Linked DNA regions of Puniceicoccus vermicola. The protein of the gene in region 1 binds, or shares a complex with, the protein of each later gene. Links are inferred from orthologs where the notes say so. Each region holds a gene or a part of one and is shown on either strand. Other genes may lie near its edges. The genes, in order: tsaE and tsaD.

Region 1 (5,934 bases):
TGATGAGCTTCTTTCGACACGAAGGCGTTTCCGAAAAAAATGTTTTTCTCCACGCCGGACACCTCTTCCTCCGCTACATTCCGACCATATGGCTCGTCGGAATGCTTTGGGCCGGCATTCTCTTCGCTCTCAAAAGCCTCGGATTCGACGTCTCTCCCCAACCTCAAATCGCCGCTCAATGGATCGCCGACTCCGACTCTGCGCCCTTTCTCATCATCATGGGGATCATGGTCGTGATCACTGCACCAATCTCTGAAGAACTGGTCTTTCGCGCTTTCCTCTACCGCTTTCTCCGCAATCGATGGTCCGCTCGTTTCGCACTCATCTTCAGCTCCGTCCTCTTCGCCCTCCTCCACGCCAGCCTCCACAGCTTTCTCCCCCTAGTCTTCATGGGCCTCCTCCTCGCCAAAATCTACGAGGACACCCACGACATCCGGACCCCCATCCTCTTTCACCTCTTCTTCAACCTCTTCTCCTATTTGAATCTGATTTTCTTGCCGTGAGGGGTATACCCTCTCCTTTCTCCAAATTTCCGAATGGTGTAACGGAAGCGCGAGAGCGATCTCGATGCCTGCGGCTCTACGGATGCCAGACCAACGATTGAGAGCTGGAAGCTCTCGCTACTTTCAGCTCTAGCACACCTGAAGAAACGGGTATCGCCGTCCCTCTCCGAATTTCCTGATGGTGTAGCGGAAGCGCGAGAGCAATTTCGATGCCCGCGCATCTACGGATGCTAGACCAGCGATCGAGAGCTGGAAGCTCTCGCTACTTTCGGCTCTAGCGCACCTGAAGAAACGGCTATCGCCGTTCCTCTCCGAATTTCCTGAAAGTGTAGCGGAAGCGCGAGAGCGATTTCGATGCCTGCGGCTCTACAGATGCCAGACCCAACGATCGAGAGCTGGAAGCTCTCGCTACTTTCCGCTCAGCAGCGTTTGAAGAAACGGCTATCGCCGTTCCTCTCCGAATTTCCTGATGGTGTAGCGGAAGCGCGAGAGCGATTTCGATGCCTGCGGCTCTACAGATGCCAGACCCAACGATCGAGAGCTGGAAGCTCTCGCTACTTTGAGCGTCCACCGTTCGTGCATGATTTCAGTCGTGCGGTCCTCGCGAGAGGATACGCACTAGAGTGCTCGAGAACAACTAACCCGGAGAGTTTTGAATGGTAAGTCTCGACTATTTTCAACTCGAGGCGTCGGGCGCAGCTGAAGCTGCGGCCCTACTTTCCCCTGCACTTGACGCAGCGGCTGCAAATCGAGAGCCTTCTCTCAGTGTTTCCATTCACCGAGAGCGCCGTCGACCGGCTCGACCATATTGGCGAAAAGCAACTCCTGCGTTTTATTCAGGAGTGGCTGGGGGCGGCCAACCCACCTTACCCGCGGGGTATGGGGGATGACACTGCGATCCTTCCACCTCCCAAGCGCAAGCATCTCCTCCTCACAAATGACAGTCTGGTTTGGAAACGTCACTTCGACGAAACCGCGTCTGCGTCCCAAGCCGGTGCGAAGCTGCTCAAACGCAATCTTAGCGATATTGCCGCAATGGGTGGCCATCCCCTGCACGCGGTTCTTGCCCTCTCTTGCGGCGCTGACCTATCGCTGAAATGGCTCTCCGAGTTTTTCACGGGAATGGCCGAATGCGCTCAGCAATACGGCTGCGAGATCAACGGAGGCGACGTATCCCAAGCCGAACCCGGATCCTTTGGAGCGACTTTAACCCTGCTCGGAGAGGCCGATCAGCCCGTTCTGCGCACTGGAGGAGCCGACGGCGCATGGATATGGGCCAGCGGTTCTCTCGGGGGCAGCATCCTTGGACACCATCTCGATTTTCAGCCTCGCTTGTCCGAAGGCCAATGGCTGGCCGCCCGACCGGAGATTCTCGCCATGATGGACATCACGGACGGCCTCAGCCAAGACCTGCCCAAAATGATCCCCGACGGTCTTCAGGCGCGGATTGACCTTTCTCTCGTTCCTGTCTCAGACGCCGCCAGAGCCGCTGCCCAAGACTCCGGCAAACCGGCAGTGCTTCACGCCTTTACCGACGGAGAGGACTACGAACTCCTTTTCATCACCCGGCCGGGGATCGATCCTCAGGAGTTTGAGGCCGCCTGGAGAAAGCAATTCAACCACCCCCTTACCGCCATGGGATCCCTTTGCAGCGCTCCGCCGCCCAACGGTTCCGCCCCCTCAAAAGTCGTCGGCCTCGATGGAGGCAATCTTTTCGAGGGCGAAGGATTTGAACACTTCCGTATTCAGCGATGAACCCTGACTGGAAAGAATTGGAGAAAGGCCTCCTTCTCACCGGCGAAGCCGAGACCCTTGCCATTGGGGAGTGGATGGGCCGCACCCTCGCCCCCAACCAAACGGTCTCCATTTCCGGAAACTTGGGAAACGGAAAAACCACCCTTTCTAAAGGGATCGCCGCAGGATGGGGCGTGACGACCACGGTGAAGAGTCCGACCTATAATTACTTTCTCACCTATTCATCGCCCCGCGGCCAACTCGTCCATCTCGATGCCTACCGCCTTTCGGGCCCCGAAGAATACGACTCACTTCTGATTGAAGACATTCTCGAAGAACCGTGGCTGCTTCTTGTCGAATGGCCCGAGCGGGTCACCAACTGCCTCCCCCTTCCCAATCTCCAATTAAAAATTGAATCGGCCGGGGAACACGCGCGACGGTTATCCCTCCTCAATCCATCGCCAAGCCATCCCTCCTCCCAAGAGAGAAGCTCATGAAGACATTGCGCACTCCTGAATTTTCCGAACTCCGTTCGCTGAAGCGCCCCGTCCATCTCGCCATTGGCATGTTCGATGGCCTGCACATTGGACACCAGGCCGTCATCCATTCGGCCATCCAGGCGGCGGAACTCGACGGCAGCCTCTGCGGGATCCTCACCTTCGACCCACACCCCAGCCACCTGTTTCGCCCCGACTCCCCAACCCCGCAAATCTATCCTCCCGAGGTGAAAGAAGAACTCCTCCGCGAAATGGGACTCGATCTTTGTCTCATCCAGAAATTCACCGCGGAGTTTGCCGGTCATACCGCCGAAAAATTCGTGAGTTGGATCCGAGAAATCGTTCCCTCCCTGGCTAGCGTTTCCGTCGGCGAAAACTTCCGGTTCGGCAAAGGCCGTACCGGTGCCCCGTCTCTCCTCGTCGACAAATTGAAGAATTGCGGAGTCTCCGTTTTCAGCTGCGAACGGATCCATCTCGACGGCGATCCGATCAGCAGTACGCGCATCCGCGGCATCCTGCCCGACCGACCGATCGAAGAAGTAAACCATCTCCTTGGACGCCCCTATCACTCGATCGGGACCGTTCAGGAAGGCAAAAGACTCGGCCGCACCATCGGCTTCCCGACCCTCAACCTTCCCGTCGAAGCCGACATCCTCCCCCAGTTTGGGGTCTATCTCGTGCGCTACCGCCTACGCAACAGCCCCCGCAGCGAAAGCCGCTTCGGCATCGCCAACTTTGGACTCCGCCCGACGATGGAAAACTCCACCGTCCCCCGACTCGAAATTCACTCTCTCGAAGAGTGCAGCGCCGACTACGGAGACGACGTCGTATCCGAATGGATACGCTTTATTCGCCCCGAACGAAAATTCGCCGATTTAGACGAATTGAAGGACGTCATCCAATCCGACTGCGAAACCGCCCTGCGCTGGATCGAGTCGAATCGAAGCTGAACGGAAATCACGCAAACGCCGCATATCATTCTGTAGTGGGACATCCTGAGAAATGGCTCTCGCCATTCCTCCTCAAAATTTCCAGATGGTGGAGCGGAAGCGCGATAGCGATTTCGTTGCCTGAACCTCACTGGATACTCGAACTACGATCGAGAGCTGGAAGCTCTCGCTACTTTCCGCTCGAGCTCGCCTGAGGAAAAGGCGCCGTTCCTCTCCACCGAGGCGATGATTCAGGCAGCCGCTTCTGCCCGCTCTTTTAATTTCAACATTGCGTTCGAACGTTCCCGCAAGCGACTGAAGATGGCGGGGTCGTTTCTCAGATCTATCCCGTAACTGGGAACCAACTCTTTGAGCTTGGGTTTCCACTCCTCCATCCGGGCCGCGAAGCACTTTTCGAGAACATCAAACATAGTCGATACGGCGGTTGAGGCGCCGGGCGAAGCACCGAGAAGAGCGGCAATCGATCCGTCGGCAGCAGCCACGATTTCCGTTCCAAACTCCAACACTCCTTTGCCGTTCTCATCCTGCTTGATGATCTGGACGCGCTGACCCGCGGTGCGAAGGGTCCAGTCCTTGCCTTCGGCTCCGGGGAAGAATTCTCGCAGGGCATTCAAGCGATCCTCTTCACTCTGCCTCACCTGATTGATGAGATAGCGGGTGAGATCCATGTTGTTCTTCCCGACGGCCAGAAGCGGACGCAGGTTGTTCAGTTTTACCGAGCTCGGAAGATCAAAATAAGATCCCGATTTCAAAAACTTCGGAGAAAAACCTGCGTAGGGACCAAAAAGAATCGAGCGTTTCCCCTCGATGATTCTCGTATCCAAATGCGGCACCGACATGGGCGGAGAACCAACCGCCGCCTTGCCATACACCTTGGCGTGATGCTTTTCCACGACCTCGGGATTACTACAGACCAGGAACTGTCCGCTGACGGGAAAGCCACCATAACCTTTCCCCTCGGGGATCCCCGACTTTTGCAGAAGTTGCAGCGAAGCCCCTCCCGCCCCGACAAAGACGAAGGGCGAAATTACGCTGCGGTTGATCTTTTTGCCCATGTTGCGAACCGTCATGTGCCAGCGTCCATCTTTGGCCCGCTTCAGATCGCGCACCTGGTGGTTGGTCGCAATTTTCACCTTGGGCGAATTCTCCAAGTAGCGCACCAGAGCACCGGTCAGGGCACCAAAATTGACATCCGTACCAGCCTCCGCTCGGGTCACCGCCATAGGAGTATCGTCCTGCCGCCCTTGCAAAAGAAGAGGAGCCCATTCCGCAATTTTGGATCGGTCTTCCGAGAAATGCATTCCCTCGAAGAAATGGTGACCGCTCATCGTTTCATAGCGGCGCCGTAGATACCGGCAGTTATCTTCCCCACGAACGAAACTCATGTGCGGGACGGGGGTGATGAACTCCCCGGGGTCGCCTAGAATGCCGGTTTCGACCAGAGTGGCCCAGAACTGTCGGGAATGCTCGAAAGATTCGTTAATCTTCAGAGCCTTCGAAATATCAACCGAACCGTCCTCACGCTCGCTGGTGTAGTTCAACTCACAAAGAGCTGCGTGCCCGGTGCCGGCATTATTCCAAGGATTTGAGCTCTCTTTGGCCACCTCTGCCAACGCTTCAATAATCTGAATTTCCAGATTGGGATCTAACTGCCGCAGCAACACGGCCAGAGTCGCACTCATGATTCCTCCGCCAATCAAAACTACGTCTGGTTCTGTTATGGTTTCTTCTCGCTTCATTGAATTATTCTCTGGACCTGAAAGGATTCCCCGCGAATAGTCTCGGCAGGGATAAGAATGTGTCCCAGAATCAGTAAGCAGAACTTATGCAAAACTTGCCAAGTTGATGACAATTCTTAATTTTAATGCCATGAGATTTTCCCTCTTCCTTATCTCGATCCTCGCCCCATTCACCCATCCCACAAAAGCATCCGAGCGGGATTTCAGCCATTTTCAGGAAGACCTGGAATCCTTCCGCGAAGAGAATGGCCTAACCTCCATGGTCGTCGGCGTCTGGCGCCAAGGGGAACCCGCCTTTCGGGAAGCCTTCGGCACCTCAATGCCGGGAACCCCCGCAGACCTATCGATGAAATTCCGCGCTGGGGGCACGTGCCTGACGTCGGTCACCGCAGTCCTTCTCAAGACCGTCGAGTCCGGCAAAGTTTCTCTCGACGACACCATCGAGAAATGGATGCCCGATCTCCCGAAGTCTGATGAAGTCACTCTACGGATGCTAGCCAACTGCACGGCT
Region 2 (5,944 bases), on another replicon or contig:
GGTTCCGGATTTGGTCGATGCGATTGTTGATCTTACCGAGACTGGTAGCTCGCTGCGGGCCAACAAGTTGCGCATCGTCGACACTCTCCTTTACACGAATACGAAGCTCATCGCCAACAAGACGGCTTGGGAAGATCCGGTAAAGCGCAAGAAGATCGAAGACATCGCGCTTCTGCTGACCTCCGCTCTGGAAGCCCAGAACAAAGTGGGCCTGAAGTTGAACATCGAGCGCTCGCGCTTGGAAGCACTTCTCAAAGACCTTCCTTCCCTGCGCCAGCCGACAATTTCGCCGCTGACTGCCGACGATTGGGTCGCGGTGGAGACCATTCTCGACGAGAAGGTGGTGCGTGAAATCATTCCGCAGCTGAAGGATGCCGGAGCCGAGGGGATCATCGAGTATCCGCTCAACAAGGTAATTTACTAAGGCGCTTTGACGCGTTCTGCTCGACCGGCGGAGGAATCTCTGCGCCGGTCGGGTGGGCGGCGGTCGGTTTTTGGCATCGACCGCAGCGGCGGTCCCGCGGTAAAGACTGAGGGATGTCTGCAGCTGCCCAAGTCTTTGAAAGCTTCCCCTGGTTTGGTTGGATTCTCGCCTTCGTTTTTGGATCCATCGTCGGGAGTTTTCTCAACGTTTGCATCTATCGCATTCCGGAGGGGAAGTCTGTCGTCTTCCCTGGCTCCCGTTGCGCATGCGGGAAGCCAATTGCCTGGTATGACAATATCCCGATTCTCAGTTGGCTTCTCCTTCGCGGAAAGGCTCGCTGCTGCGGGCGCAAATTCAGCATCCGCTATCCGTTTGTTGAGTTCCTGACTGCCCTCCTGTTCCTGTTGGCATGGATGAGTCAGCCGATTCCGGTGGCTCTCTGCTATTGGGCGTTCTTCGCATTGCTGGTTCCCGCGGTATTCATCGACTTGGACCATTTTATCATCCCCGACCGCTTTTCGGTCGGCGGAATGTTCCTCGGCGTTTTTCTATCGGCTTTGGTGCCGGAAATGCACGGGTTCGCGAACCCGGGGGGGATTGCGACTTTCTCGGGGATTTCCTCCGCAGTCGTGGGTGCCTTGGTGGGGTCCTCGGTTCTTTATTGGTTCGGAGCCTTGGCGGAAATCGTATTCCGCAAGGAGGCACTGGGCCAGGGGGATGTGAAGTTGGCTGGATGCTTCGGGGCTTTTTGCGGTTGGCAGGGCGCGGTGTTTTCACTCTTTGCAGGGGCCTTGATCGGAACGGTCCTCCTGCTACCCATCTTGATTTGGCAGCGAATGAAAGGGGAGGCACCCCAGGTTCCGGCTGCCGAAAAATCAGAGCCTGGTGAAGAAACGCCGGTCGGCGAGGACGATGGTGAAGAAGGGCCGATTGGATTCGGCACTGCGGTGCCCTTTGGGCCGATGCTCTGCGCGGCGATTGGCCTCTATGTTCTCTGGCTCGAACAACCGGTTCGGGATTGGTTCGCAGAAGTGGGAGATTTATTGCGCCAAGTGATTTAGGCGGTCTGATCATTCATGCATCCCGACGTTGATGAGAGGGGGATTTGCCCTCACCTTATTTTGCTCTAAGACTCTCTCTGTGCGCTTCCGAAAAATCATCGTAATCTTTCTGCTGGTCTTTGTGATCGGTCAGCTGACCTTCCTGTATCTACGCGCACCACACTTGGATGGGGTCTTTACCCTGTCTTTTTGGCGAAACATGGGGAAAGTCGGCTACGTGATGCTTCTCGCGGAGGAAAGCTATGTAAGCGAGGACAAGTCGGGCTTTGATCAGCTCGGGGACAATGCCCTGCACGGCCTGATTGGGGGGCTCGATTCCTACTCGACCTATCTCTCGGGAAATGAATTTGAGGATTACTCGATCCCGACCCGGCAATCCTATGCGGGCATCGGGGCAGAGGTCCGCGAGATTGATGGCCGGGTCTTCGTCATGGACCTGAATCCTGACGGAGCGGCTCGCGAAGCCGGGATCCTGCCCGGGGACTGGATTGTCGAGGTCGATGGAGAGGACGTTGAGGAAGCCGGTGTAGGGGAGATCGTGAATCAACTGCGTGGCGAGGCGGGAACGGAAGTCGAGGTCGGGGTTCGGCGTGCTGGCGAGGAAGATGTGATTCAGAAGACGATCGAGCGTCGACTCCTTTCCTTTGAAAGTGTGCGGGACATTGAAATGCTTCCGGATCACATCGGTTATCTCTCCGTAGGAGTTTTTGGGCAACGAACGGCGGTCGAATTGGAACAGGCGATTCAAGGGCTGCTCAGTGAGGGCATGGAAGGCCTCGTCATCGATCTGCGCAACAACCCGGGTGGTTTGCTCGACGCGGCTCGTGGCAATATTGAATTATTTGTCCCGGCGGGCGTGGAATTTCTCACCGTGCGCGGTCGCGGCCTCGGAGTGATTGAAGAGTTTTATACCGAGCAGCCGGCGATGGTTCCGGAGGATCTCCCCGTCGTCCTGTTGCAAAACCGCTTCAGCGCCTCCGCTTCGGAGATTATGGCTGGAGTCTTGCAGGCTTTGGGGAGAGCCAAGGTGGTCGGTGAAGTTTCCTATGGTAAGGGATCGGTCCAATCGGTGTATCAGTTCAGTGGTGGCGACGGAGTTTCGATGACCACAGCCCGTTACATCCTCCCGGACGGGAGAGCCATCGAAGGGGTGGGACTCGAACCGGATGAGTTGGTCGAAATCGACGAAGAAGACATATTGCGCCTTTCCATTCAATCCCAGCACGACTTCGGATTGTCCGATGAGGCCTTCGAAGATAAGTTCGGGTTTTCCCCCATCCCCGACGAGGCCTTGGAGAAAGCGATCGAGTTGTTGCGGTCGGAAATGAATTCGGAAGCCGAGATCGACGAAGGAGAGTCATGATTCTCGGAGTCGAAAGTTCGTGTGACGAGTCGGCTTTGGCCCTCTTTGATCCTGCGAAAGGGCTAGAGTGTTCGCTGATTCACAGCCAGCTGGTGCTGCATCGTGAGTTTGGAGGTGTGGTGCCGGATCTGGCTGCCCGTGAGCACCTCGAACATTTTCCCCGGCTCTTCGAATCCCTGCGAGAAAAGGTGGACTTCGCTTCGATTGATCAAGTGGCAGTCACCCGGGGTCCTGGGCTTGCAGGTTGCCTCGCTATCGGGATTGCCGCGGCCAAGGGGTTTTCGCTGTATCATGACTGTCCCTTGGTCGGAGTGAATCATCTCGCGGGCCACGCTTGGTCACCCTTTATCCCCGTTCACGCGGAGGACCCGGATTCGTTTGAGGAGCGACTGGCGAATCTGCTTCCTCACCTCGGACTCCTTGTCAGCGGCGGAAATACCATCCTGTTTCGGTTGGAGCGGGACCGCTCAATCGAGATTCTGGCGGAGACCCGTGATGATGCGGCCGGAGAGGCTTTGGATAAGGGTGCAAAATTGATGGGACTCCCGTATCCGGGTGGCCCGGAGATTGAACGCCGGGCGGAGGGCGGTGACGTCAGTGCCTTTCGTTTTCCACGGGCCTTTGCGGATCCCAAGGAGCGCGCCTTCAGTTTCAGCGGCTTGAAGACCAGTTTGCGTTACCGATTGGAAAAGATGGCTCCTGAGGAGATCCGGGACTCGTTCGGGAATCTCTGTGCTTCCTATCAAGAAGCGGTAGTGGACGCGTTAGTACGGAAAATGAGGCAGGTGCTGAAGTCGGAAAGTGGAATCCGGAGCCTGGGCTTGTCCGGCGGGGTGGCCAACAACAAGGCCCTGCGAGAACGCTTTTCTGCATTGGCGGGGAAGACTCGATTGCCGGGACTAGTGGCCGAGCCGAAGGTCACGGGGGACAATGCGGCCATGATTGCTTTTGCTGCCTATGCAAATCCGGGGACGGTTTCCCTAGCCGGGGATCGCCTGGGATTTGAGCCTTCTCTGCCTCTGACCGACTAGGTTTCACAGGTTTTGCAAAAAACGTCTGGCTCGATTGGCGTGTAATTTACATGGTGAAGAGAAATGGCCAATCGTCACATGAATATACTGGTGATCAACTGCGGAAGTTCTTCTGTAAAGTACAAGCTCATTTCCATGCCGGAGAGAGAAGTCCACGCCACGGGGCTGATCGAGCGAATCGGAGAGGAAAAGCCAAAAGGGCATCAGGAGACGGTTCGGGGAAAGATTGATGCAGATGTTTCCGCGAAAGATCATCAGGAGGCGTTGCAATCAATTCTAGCCTTCCTTGCGGATGATGAGAAAGGAGCGGTATCGGATCTGTCGGAGATAGACGGATTTGGTCACCGGGTCGTGCACGGGGGCGAGAAATACTCAGATAGTGTTGTGGTTGATGATCAGGTGATGGAGGGGATTCGCGCCTGCAGCGATCTCGCTCCCCTTCACAATCCCCCGAATCTGATCGGGATCGAGGCCGCCCGCGCGATCGCTCCCGAACGTCCTCAAGTGGTCTGCTTCGATACGGCCTTTCACCAGACGATACCTGCTGAAGCCTATCGCTACGCTCTGCCGGAGAAACTCTACAAGGAGGAGAAAATTCGGCGTTATGGATTTCACGGAACGTCGCATCGCTTTGTGGCGCGACGCGCGGCTGAGCTCACCGGAAAAGACCCTTTGGCGAGCCGTTGGATTACCTGTCACCTGGGAAATGGATGCTCAATGGCGGCGATTGAAAATGGCCGCTGTCTCGACACTTCGATGGGCCTAACGCCGTTAGAAGGAATGGTAATGGGAACGAGAAGTGGTGATCTTGATCCGGCGATTCTTTTGCATCTAGGTCGATCTGGATGGTCCTTCGAAGACATCGACCGACTCATTAATCGGGAGTCCGGGCTTCTTGGTTTGTCCGGTATTTCCAATGACATGCGAGAGTTGGAGAAGCACGCTGCCGAAGGTAGCGAATCTGCCCAGTTGGCAATTGATGTCTTTTGCTATCGCATCCGTAAATATATCGGCAGCTTCCTCGCCGTTTTGAACGGTTGTGACGGAATTGTCTTCACGGGAGGGATCGGTGAGTATGGCTCGAACATCCGGGCCAAGAGCACCGAGCGGTTGTCGGAGCTAGGCGTCGAAATCGATCCGGACCGCAATCAGAACATTCGCGGAGTCGAGGGCTTGATTGGTGCGGCTAATGCGAAGATCGAGATCTTGGTGATTCCGACCGATGAAGAAGGGGAAATCGCCCGGGATGCCTACCGCCTCCTTGGCGATTGATCGGCGCTACTCGCTGAGAAGCGGAAACGACTCGACCACGGAATAAAAATGCCGTGGCCCCCGCCGTTCGGAGGAGAGCAGACTGAACTGATCGACACGGGCTGGAGCGGTCTCGAACTCGGCGTGCCTTTTCTCGAACTGGCGGACAGTCTCGGGGGAGACTCCACTGCAGCGGGCAAGAGTGATGTGGGGCTTCCACGCGCGGTCGCCCGGATCGAACCCAAGATTGAAGAGTAGGTCCGTCAGATGATGCTGAAGTTGGAAAAGGTGAGGGTGTCCGCTGCCAATTCCCGCCCAGAGGACACTCGGTTGCCCACGGGGCGGGAAATGCCCGACTCCTCCGATCGGAAGGATGAAGGAGTGGACTTGGATCTGTCGAATGGCCGCACGAATCGCCGGGGTGTGCAAAGGATCTACCTCACCGAGGAAGAAGAGGGTCAGGTGATAATTCTCCGGCAGAGACCAGCGGATTCCTCGGGTTGGCTCCTGGAGAGCCGCCAAGGCCTGATTGACGTAATCGGGTAGGCCGATTGCGACGAAGAGTCTCTCCATCGGATCGGGCCGTTATTCCTTCTTCATCCGCTGGGCGTATTGGGCGACGGAATGGAAGAGTTTTTGGGCGAAGGAGCCGACTGTCACCAAGATGAGCTGGAGCTCGCGGTCGGTGAAGAAGATCTTATCGCCTTCCCGGAAGACCTTCCGTTCTTCAATCATGGAGGGCTGGATCGGCGCGAGGTCCTTGTCGATGATAGATTCGGGGTCGACGGCCTTCAATTCCACAACCAGCTCTCCA

The links.
Region 2: the proteins of tsaE (region 1) and tsaD are in contact, whole or in part, in a crystal structure (PDB 6N9A), measured with the Thermotoga maritima proteins. The link is inferred for Puniceicoccus vermicola from one-to-one orthologs. Residues at the interface, in WP_004082108.1 of Thermotoga maritima: Leu37, Gly38, Lys46, Lys57, Val59, Lys60, Ser61, Thr63, Phe64, Thr65, Leu66, Met67, Val69, Pro71, Tyr82, Arg83, Leu84, Asp86, Asp88, Phe89, Asp93, Ile128, Asp130, Glu131, Arg134; in WP_004082750.1 of Thermotoga maritima: Cys10, Asp11, Arg49, His50, Leu82, Gly84, Gly135, Gly136, Glu154, Thr155, Leu156, Asp157, Asp158, Ser159, Glu162, Asp165, Lys166, Arg169, Leu170, Tyr175, Lys213, Thr214, Leu217, Tyr218, Gln221, Arg222, Asn324.

Annotation. Positions count from the first base shown.
Region 1 is NZ_JACHVA010000138.1:81,751-87,684, forward strand. Bases 1,006-3,994 are described here. They hold tsaE (tRNA (adenosine(37)-N6)-threonylcarbamoyltransferase complex ATPase subunit type 1 TsaE), read left to right. Parts: upstream 1,006-2,254; coding sequence 2,255-2,734; downstream 2,735-3,994. Other genes in these bases: H5P30_RS19930 (AIR synthase related protein), read left to right, coding at 1,269-2,258; ribF (riboflavin biosynthesis protein RibF), read left to right, coding at 2,731-3,684; mqo (malate dehydrogenase (quinone)), read right to left, coding at 3,915-3,994. Outside these bases: H5P30_RS19925 (CPBP family intramembrane glutamic endopeptidase), read left to right, coding at 1-503; more of mqo, read right to left, coding at 3,995-5,423; H5P30_RS19950 (serine hydrolase domain-containing protein), read left to right, coding at 5,554-5,934. UniProt on the Escherichia coli protein: Required for the formation of a threonylcarbamoyl group on adenosine at position 37 (t(6)A37) in tRNAs that read codons beginning with adenine.
Region 2 is NZ_JACHVA010000033.1:50,732-56,675, reverse strand. The notes cover bases 1,863-4,861. They hold tsaD (tRNA (adenosine(37)-N6)-threonylcarbamoyltransferase complex transferase subunit TsaD), read left to right. Parts: upstream 1,863-2,844; coding sequence 2,845-3,879; downstream 3,880-4,861. Other genes in these bases: H5P30_RS02740 (acetate/propionate family kinase), read left to right, coding at 3,958-4,861; H5P30_RS02750 (S41 family peptidase), read left to right, coding at 1,863-2,848. Outside these bases: hisG (ATP phosphoribosyltransferase), read left to right, coding at 1-424; H5P30_RS02755 (prepilin peptidase), read left to right, coding at 538-1,485; more of H5P30_RS02750, read left to right, coding at 1,565-1,862; more of H5P30_RS02740, read left to right, coding at 4,862-5,151; thpR (RNA 2',3'-cyclic phosphodiesterase), read right to left, coding at 5,158-5,703; H5P30_RS02730 (hypothetical protein), read right to left, coding at 5,716-5,944.